2 regions of the Streptomyces sp. NPDC038707 genome follow, and region 1 is predicted to be linked to the other one. Evidence: predicted binding sites of a transcription regulator. Region 1 holds the regulator's gene; the other holds the start of a gene.
The links. The regulator HrcA, encoded in region 1, represses chaperone genes, less so after heat shock. The targets are predictions, from matches to a motif close to TTNGCACTCNGNNNNNCNGAGTGCNAA.
Positions count from the first base shown of each region.

Region 2: groES (co-chaperone GroES) is a predicted target of HrcA. The motif match lies at 1,411-1,437, and genes of this name have one in related genera.

Region 1 is NZ_JBEZUP010000009.1:220,810-225,044, reverse strand. Features, by position in the region: gene hemW (radical SAM family heme chaperone HemW) at 1-188, shown strand, start outside; partial or broken gene AB0E62_RS15500 (Uma2 family endonuclease) at 225-626, shown strand; gene AB0E62_RS15495 (DUF3097 domain-containing protein) at 604-1,419, opposite strand; gene AB0E62_RS15490 (MBL fold metallo-hydrolase) at 1,488-2,210, opposite strand; gene hrcA (heat-inducible transcriptional repressor HrcA) at 2,372-3,388, shown strand; gene dnaJ (molecular chaperone DnaJ) at 3,389-4,235, shown strand, end outside.
Region 2 is NZ_JBEZUP010000010.1:155,777-160,011, forward strand. Features, by position in the region: gene groL (chaperonin GroEL) at 1-835, opposite strand, end outside; gene groES (co-chaperone GroES) at 955-1,263, opposite strand; gene AB0E62_RS16395 (polysaccharide deacetylase family protein) at 1,507-2,304, opposite strand; gene AB0E62_RS16400 (polysaccharide deacetylase family protein) at 2,301-3,266, opposite strand; gene AB0E62_RS16405 (methyltransferase domain-containing protein) at 3,357-4,235, shown strand, end outside.

The DNA of each region.
Region 1 (4,235 bases):
TCCTGCTGGAACTCCGCCTGCGCGAGGGGGTCCCCCTGTCGCTGCTCAAGGAGGAGGGACTCGCGGCGTCCCGGCGCGCGCTGGCGGACGGGCTGCTCCAGGAGGAGCCGTACGGACAGGGCCACGCGGTCCTCACCCTGCGCGGACGCCTCCTGGCGGACGCGGTGGTACGGGACCTGGTGGACTGATCACTCGGGTGAGTGGATCCCCCCGGAGCGTATCCCCTTCAGACCCAGGACGTGGGCATCGTCGGCGAGGAGAGCGTGCCTGTCCCGGATCTGGTGGTCGCGGCGCCGGACGTGCTGCCTGCCGCAGGCCGTCTGCTGCCGTCACGGCTGGTCACGGCCGTGACGGAGGTTGTCTCGGAAACCAGCGTCTACCAGGACTATGTGGTCAAGCGCTCGATCTACGCGGCAGGCGGGATCCCCGTCTACCTCATCCTCGACCCGATCATGGGGCAGTGCGTCCTGCTGACGAAGCCCGCGGGTCAAGGGGAAGACGCTGATTACTTCAGTCAGCGGATCATCAAGTTCGGCGCCCCGGTTCCGTTGGAGGATCTCGGGCTTGAACTCGACACCAGCGAGTTCGGAACCCTCCCCGACGTCAGGCCCCACCGCTACCCGTGACGAAGTCGATCAGTTCCTCCACTCTGCCCAGCAGCTCCGGCTCCAGGTCCTTGTAGGAGCCCACCCGCTTCAGGACGGCCTGCCACACCGCGCCGGTGTTCTCCGCCGGCCAGCCCAGCACCCGGCACACGCCCGTCTTCCAGTCCTGGCCCTTCGGGACCGCCGGCCACGCCTCGATGCCCAGCGAGGACGGCTTCACGGCCTGCCAGATGTCGATGAACGGGTGGCCGACGACCAGGGCGTGCTCGCTGGTGACCGACTGGGCGATCCGCCACTCCTTGGTGCCCGGCAGCAGGTGGTCCACCAGGACGCCCAGGCGGGCGTCGGGGCCCGGGGCGAAGGAGTCCACGAGGGCCGGGAGGTCGTCCACGCCCTCCAGGTACTCCACGACCACGCCCTCGACGCGCAGGTCGTCGCCCCAGACCTTCTCGACCAGCTCGGCGTCGTGCCGGCCCTCCACGTAGATGCGGCCGGCGCGGGCCACCCGCGCGCGGGCCTGGGGGACGGCGATCGAGCCGGACGCCGTACGGGTGGGGCGGGCCGGCGCCGAGGACGGCCGGACCAGCGTCACCACCCTGCCCTCCAGCAGGAAGCCGCGGGGTTCCAGGGGGAAGACGCGGTGCTTGCCGAAGCGGTCCTCCAGGGTGACCGTGCCCGCCTCGCAGCGGATCACCGCCCCGCAGAACCCGGTACCGGCCTCCTCCACCACCAGGCCCGGCTCGGCGGGCACCTCCGGCGCCGGCCGCGGCTTCTTCTTCCACGGTGGGGTGAGATCGGCGGAGTACTGGCGCATTCGGATGACGATAGGAGAAGCCGTGCCGTGACAAGCGCGACACGCCGGGCTCGGACCCGGAACGCCGTTCAGATCACGCCGAACCGGGCCGCCAGTTCGTCCCGTTGACGTCGTACGAACGCCGCGTCCACCACCGCCCCGTGACCCGGCACGTACACCGCGTCCTCGCCGCCCAGCGCCAGCAGCCGGTCCAGGGCGTCGGGCCAGCGGGCGGGGACCGCGTCGGGGCCGGCCTGGGGCTCGCCGGACTCCTCGACCAGGTCGCCGCAGAAGACGACCTCCGGGGAGCCCGGGACCAGCACCGCGAGGTCGTGGGCCGTGTGGCCCGGGCCCACGTTGGCCAGCAGCGCCTGGCGGCCGTCGCCGAGGTCCAGCGTCCACTCCCCGGACACCAGGTGCCGGGGCGGGACCAGCGTGTCCACCGCCTCGTCGGCGTCGGCGACCGGCAGCCCGTTGCGCACCGCGTCCAGCCGCAGCTCCGCCCGTTCGGAGGCGAACACCGCGTCCAGGCCGACCGCCCCGTACACCTCCGCCCCGGCGAACACGGCCGCGCCGAACACATGGTCGAAGTGGGGGTGGGTGAGCGCGAGATGGGTCACACGGCCGCCCGCCAGTTCCCCGGCTTCCGCGCGCAGCCGGGCCCCCTCCGCCAGGCTCGACCCGGCGTCCACGAGCAGTGCCGTCCCCGCGCCCATGACCAGCCCCGCCGTGCAGTCCCAGCCGGGCAGCCGGCACCGCCCCACCCCGGCCGCCAGCCGTTCCCAGCCCAGCTCTTCCCAAGTCACGGTCATACCCGCGACGCTAGCGGTACGACCCGGTACGGCGGCCCGACCTTGCCCGGTGTGCGCCCGACGGCCGTACACTGGGCCGGGGAATGCTGGCACTCGCGCGGGAGGAGTGCCAGGGGGACGACCCGATGGGACGAGGGACGACGTGCTGGAGGTGCGCGCGGATGCTGAGTGAACGCAGGCTTCAGGTACTGCGCGCCATCGTCCAGGACTATGTGGGCACCGAGGAGCCGGTCGGTTCCAAGGCGCTCACCGAACGGCACAACCTGGGCGTCTCCCCGGCCACCGTCCGCAACGACATGGCGGCCCTGGAGGAGGAGGGGTACATCGCGCAGCCGCACACCAGCGCGGGGCGCATCCCCACCGACAAGGGGTACCGCCTGTTCGTGGACAAGCTCGCGGGCGTGAAGCCGATGACCGCGCCCGAGCGGCGGGCCATCCAGAACTTCCTGGAGGGCGCCGTCGACCTGGACGACGTCGTGGCCCGCACGGTGCGGCTGCTTGCGCAGCTGACCCGGCAGGTCGCCGTCGTCCAGTACCCGTCGCTGACCCGGTCCACGGTCCGGCACGTGGAGCTGCTCTCGCTCGCCCCGGCGCGCGTGATGCTCGTGCTGATCACCGACACCGGCCGGGTCGAGCAGCGTATGGTCGACTGTCCGGCGCCGTTCGGCGAGGCCTCGCTGGCGGATCTGCGGGCCCGGCTGAACAGCAGGGTCGCGGGCCGCCGGTTCACCGATGTGCCGATGCTGGTCGAGGACCTCCCGGATGCCTTCGAGCCGGAGGACCGCGGTACGGTCTCCACGGTGCTCTCCACCCTGCTGGAGACGCTCGTGGAGGAGAACGAGGAGCGGCTGATGATCGGCGGTACCGCCAATCTCACCCGCTTCGGACACGACTTCCCCCTCACGATCCGGCCCGTCCTGGAGGCGCTGGAGGAGCAGGTCGTGCTCCTCAAGCTCCTCGGCGAGGCCAAGGACCCGGGCGTGACCGTGCGCATCGGCCACGAGAACGCCCACGAAGGACTCAACTCCACCTCCGTCGTGTCGGTCGGTTACGGTTCGGGCGGCGAGGCGGTTGCCAAGCTCGGCGTGGTCGGACCGACCCGCATGGACTACCCGGGAACGATGGGAGCGGTACGCGCAGTGGCACGGTACGTCGGACAGATCCTGGCGGAGTCGTAAGTGGCCACGGACTATTACGCCGTTCTCGGCGTGCGCCGCGACGCGTCGCAGGATGAGATCAAGAAGGCGTTCCGCCGGCTCGCGCGCGAGCTGCACCCGGACGTCAACCCGGATCCGAAGACCCAGGAGCGGTTCAAGGAGATCAACGCCGCTTACGAGGTGCTGTCGGACCCGCAGAAGAAGCAGGTCTACGACCTCGGCGGCGACCCGCTCTCGCAGTCCGGCGGTGCCGGCGCGGGCGGCTTTGGGGCCGGCGGCTTCGGCAACTTCTCCGACATCATGGACGCGTTTTTCGGTACGGCGTCGCAGCGCGGGCCGCGCTCGCGCACCCGGCGCGGCCAGGACGCGATGATCCGGATCGAGGTGGAGCTGGACGAGGCGGCCTTCGGGACGACCAAGGACATCCAGGTCGACACCGCCATCGTTTGCAACACCTGCAACGGCGAGGGCGCGGCTCCGGGCACGTCCGCCCAGACGTGTGACATGTGCCGCGGCCGGGGCGAGGTCTCGCAGGTCACCCGGTCCTTCCTGGGCCAGGTCATGACCTCGCGGCCGTGCCCGCAGTGCCAGGGCTTCGGCACGGTCGTACCGACCCCGTGCCCGGAGTGCGCCGGCGACGGCCGTGTGCGCTCCCGTCGCACGCTCACGGTGAAGATCCCGGCCGGTGTCGACAACGGCACCCGGATCCAGCTCGCGGGCGAGGGCGAGGTCGGCCCCGGCGGCGGCCCGGCCGGCGACCTGTACGTCGAGATCCACGAGCTGCCGCACCCGACCTTCCAGCGGCGCGGCGACGACCTGCACTGCACGGTCACCATCCCGATGACGGCGGCGGCGCTCGGCACCAAGG
Region 2 (4,235 bases), on a different contig from region 1:
GGGCCTTCACCGCGACGGCGTTGAAGGTGCCGCGGATCTTGTTGACGACCAGGGTCGACAGGGCCTCGCCCTCGACGTCCTCGGCGATGATCAGCAGCGGCTTGGAGGAGCCGGCCTGGATGACCTTCTCCAGCAGCGGCAGGAGGTCCGTGATGGCGGAGATCTTGCCCTGCGTGATGAGGATGTACGGCTCGTCGAGGACGGCCTCCATGCGCTCCTGGTCCGTCACGAAGTACGGCGACAGGTAGCCCTTGTCGAAGGCCATGCCCTCGGTGAAGTCCAGCTCCAGACCGAAGGTGTTGGACTCCTCGACGGTGATGACACCGTCCTTGCCGACCTTGTCCATCGCCTCGGCGATCAGCTCGCCGACCTGCTGGTCCTGGGCGGACAGCGCGGCGACGGCGGCGATGTCGGACTTCTCGTCGATCGGGCGCGCGGTGGCGAGCAGGTCCTCGGAGACGGCCTTGACGGCGGCGTCGATGCCCTTCTTCAGGGCGGCCGGGGAGGCACCGGCGGCGACGTTCTTCAGGCCCTCGCGGACCAGCGCCTGGGCGAGCACGGTGGCGGTGGTGGTGCCGTCACCCGCGATGTCGTTGGTCTTGGTCGCCACCTCCTTCACCAGCTGGGCGCCGAGGTTCTCGTACGGGTCCTCGATCTCCACCTCACGGGCGATCGTGACACCGTCGTTGGTGATGGTGGGGGCGCCGAACTTCTTGTCGATGACGACGTTGCGGCCGCGGGGGCCGATCGTCACCTTGACCGTGTCGGCAAGCTTGTTGACGCCGCGCTCAAGGGCGCGACGGGCGTCCTCGTCGAACTTCAGGATCTTCGCCATGGCAGCGGGAGCCCTCTCGGAAATCTGTGGGTGAAAAACGCCGCGCCCCGGGCGCCCGGCTTCTTGTCGATTCGCGGGGGCCAGGGGCGCAGCTTCAAGCAGAGAGTCGCTTGAGGTGATTACTTCTCGATGATCGCGAGCACGTCGCGAGCCGAGAGGACGAGGTACTCGTCGCCGTTGTACTTCACCTCGGTGCCGCCGTACTTGCTGTAGAGGACGACGTCGCCGACCTTGACGTCGAGCGGAAGGCGCTCACCGTTCTCGAACCGGCCCGGGCCCACGGCGAGGACGGCGCCCTCCTGGGGCTTCTCCTTCGCGGTGTCCGGGATGACCAGGCCAGAGGCCGTGGTCTGCTCGGCGTCCAGCGGCTGGACCACGATGCGGTCCTCGAGCGGCTTGATGGCAACCTTGGAGCTGGCGGTCGTCACGATCCGACCTCCCCCTTCGGAGATCTCACGGGGTTAACTGTCTGAGGTGGCGACCAGGTCGATCCGTCGTCGCGGGTGCCGGACCTGCCCGTCGCGTTTGTTGGCACTCTCACCTGCGGAGTGCCAGACCTGAGACTATGACCGTGATTAGCACTCGGTCAAGCGGAGTGCCAATGCCGTGCGGCGCGTCGGCGGTGAATCGGCCGTCGTGGCGTTGACCGGGGGCCCGGGGAGCCGGCTCTCCTAGAGGTAGTCCTCCAGGCGGGCCACCGTCAGGCGCCGCGCCTGGGCCGCCCTGAGGACCCGTGCCGTGCGTTCGCGCAACGGGACGTCCGCCGGCTCGCCGGAGTCCACGAGGACGATGTCGCCGGGGGCGAGGCCGCGGGTGAGGCCGGCCGGGGTGAGGGCGGTGCGCCACAGGACGACCGCGGAGATGCCGCAGTCGGCCGCGGCGCGCAGGGTGGTGGGGTCGTAGGAGCCGTGGGGCGGGCGGAACAGGCGGGGGCGGACGCCCAGGCGGGTGCGCAGCCGGTCCTGCTGGCCGCAGATCTGGGCGCGCTGGCCGGCGTACGGCAGTCCGGCCGGGGCGCGGGGGCCGACGGCGCGGTTCCCGATGCCGGCGCCGAGGGCGCGCAGGCGGGCGTAGTGGCGCCAGCCGGGGGCGGCGGCGCCGTCGGTGAGGAACAGGGTGACCGGGAGGCGCAGGTCGCGGACCATGTCGGCGAAGCGGGGGTCGCGTTCGGCGCCGTCGTCGTAGGTGAGGAAGACGACCGGGTCGCGGGTGGGGACGTGGTCGATCACCGGGGGCGGGGCGGGGGTGGCCCGGTGCAGGGCGAGCGGGCGGGCGTCGCGGACCGGGGAGCGGGCGAGCGGGCGGGTCAGGCCCCAGTGCCGGTAGGCCCGGCCGGGGCCGGTGGCGTGCGGGCGCACCCCTGCGGCGGCCTTCTTGCCGAGGCGTTCGATGGGGTCGACGGACTGGGCGCAGCCCGCCAGGAGCAGGGCCGAGGCGAGGACCGCGGCGGGGCCCCGCAGGCGCCTCACAGGTAGTCCTCCAGGCGGGCGACGGCGTAGCCCTCGCGCGTGACCTTGTCCAGGAAGCGCCGCATGTCGTCCACCATCGTGCCGTTCCAGTCGTCCCGGCCGCGGAAGTGGGTGAGGACGATGTCGCCGGGGTGCAGCCGGCGGTCCCAGTCGCGGTACTCCCAGTGGTCGACGAAGACCTCCTCGTCCCAGATGGGCGCGTACTTGATGCCGCACTCCTTGGCGGCGCGCAGGGTGTCGCCGTTGTAGTTGCCGTACGGCGGCCGGAAGACGGTGGGCGCCTTGCCGAACTGCTTCTTCATGACGGTCTGCATGCCGCAGATCTCGTCGCGCTGCTCCTCGTAGGACAGTCCGGGGAGGTAGGGGTGGGTGAGGGTGTGGTTGTTGAGGGTGACGCCCTGGGCCTGCATCCGGCGGAAGTAGCCGTAGTCGTCCTCGATGACGTAGTTGCTGAGGAACGCGGTGTACGGCACCTTCAGCTCGCTCATCATGCGCAGGAACGCCGGGTCCTTCTCGGCGCCGTCGTCGATGGTGAGGAAGACGACCTTCTGCCGGGTGGGGACGGTGGTGAAGACCGGGGGGAGGTTCTCCTCCTCCTGGCCGTCCACCTCGAAGCCGTCCCGGGGCGTGATCCGGGGTTTGCCGGCGGGCGGGGCCGGCGGGGTGAGCGGGGCCCGGTCCAGGCCCCAGCGCCGGGCGGCGGCGGCCAGCCGGGCGTGTTCGGCGGCCTCGCGGGCGCGGGGGTCCAGGGGGTGGGCGGGGCCGCCCTGCGCCGGGGCCGGGGCGGGGTCGCCGGCGCAGCCGGACAGGAGGGCGGCCAGTGCGAGGGCGGTGGCGGCCGCGGCCGTCTTCGCGACTCGTGCCCGGCTCTTGCCGTCCGTCCGCACGACCCGTGCCCGACCCTCGCCGTCCGCCTGCGCGACCCGTGCCCGACTTTTGTCATTTTGTACTACTGCTCGCATGGTGCCGGATCCTCCCAGGCCCCGGCCCGCTCCCCCGGCCGACACCGCCGCCGCGGGCGCACCATCCACCGACTGGCCCACAATGAGCCGGTGAACGACCTCGCTCTGCTCCTCACCCCCGAAGGCCGCGCCCTCCTCGACGAGGTGCGCGACACCGAGCCCGCGCGGGAACTCGCGGTGGCCACCCGGCTGCGCCGCGACCACCCGGCCGAACTGGTCTCGGCCGCGCTGGGCCAGGCCCGGCTGCGGCAGCGGGCGGCGGCGAAGTTCGGGGCCGCGGACGCCGGCCGGATGTTCTTCACCCCGAACGGGGTCGAGCAGTCCACCCGGGCGAGCGTGGCGGCGTACCGGGCGCGGCGGCTCGCTGAGCTGGGCGTGACCTCCGTGGCCGACCTGTGCTGCGGCATCGGCGGGGACGCGGTCGCGCTGGCGCGGGCCGGGATCCGGGTGCTGGCCGTGGACCGCGACCCGCTGACCGCGGCGGCGGCCCGCGCCAACGCCGAGGCGCTGGGCCTGGCCGAGCTGATCGAGGTGCGCGAGGCCGATGTGACGGAGGTGGACACCACCGGGTACGACGCGGTGTTCGCGGACCCGGCCCGGCGCGGCGGGCGCGGCCGGGTGTTCGACCCGGAGGCGTACTCGCCGCCGCTGTCCTGGGCGGTCCGGGCGGCCCGCCGGGCGTCCCTCGCGGCACTGAAGATCGCGCCCGGCATTCCGCACGAGATCGTCCCGGCGGAGGCCGAGGCCGAGTGGATCTCGGACGGCGGGGACGTGAAGGAAGCGGTGCTGTGGTTCGGGACCGGGGCGCCGGGTGCCGTACGGGCCACGCTGCTGCCGGGCCCGCGCACGCTGCCCGGCCGGGGCCTGCCCGACCCGGCGGTGCGGCCGGTGGGGCGGTACCTGTACGAGCCGGACGGCGCGGTCATCCGCGCGCACCTGGTCGCCGAGGTGGCCGAGGAGGTCGGCGGC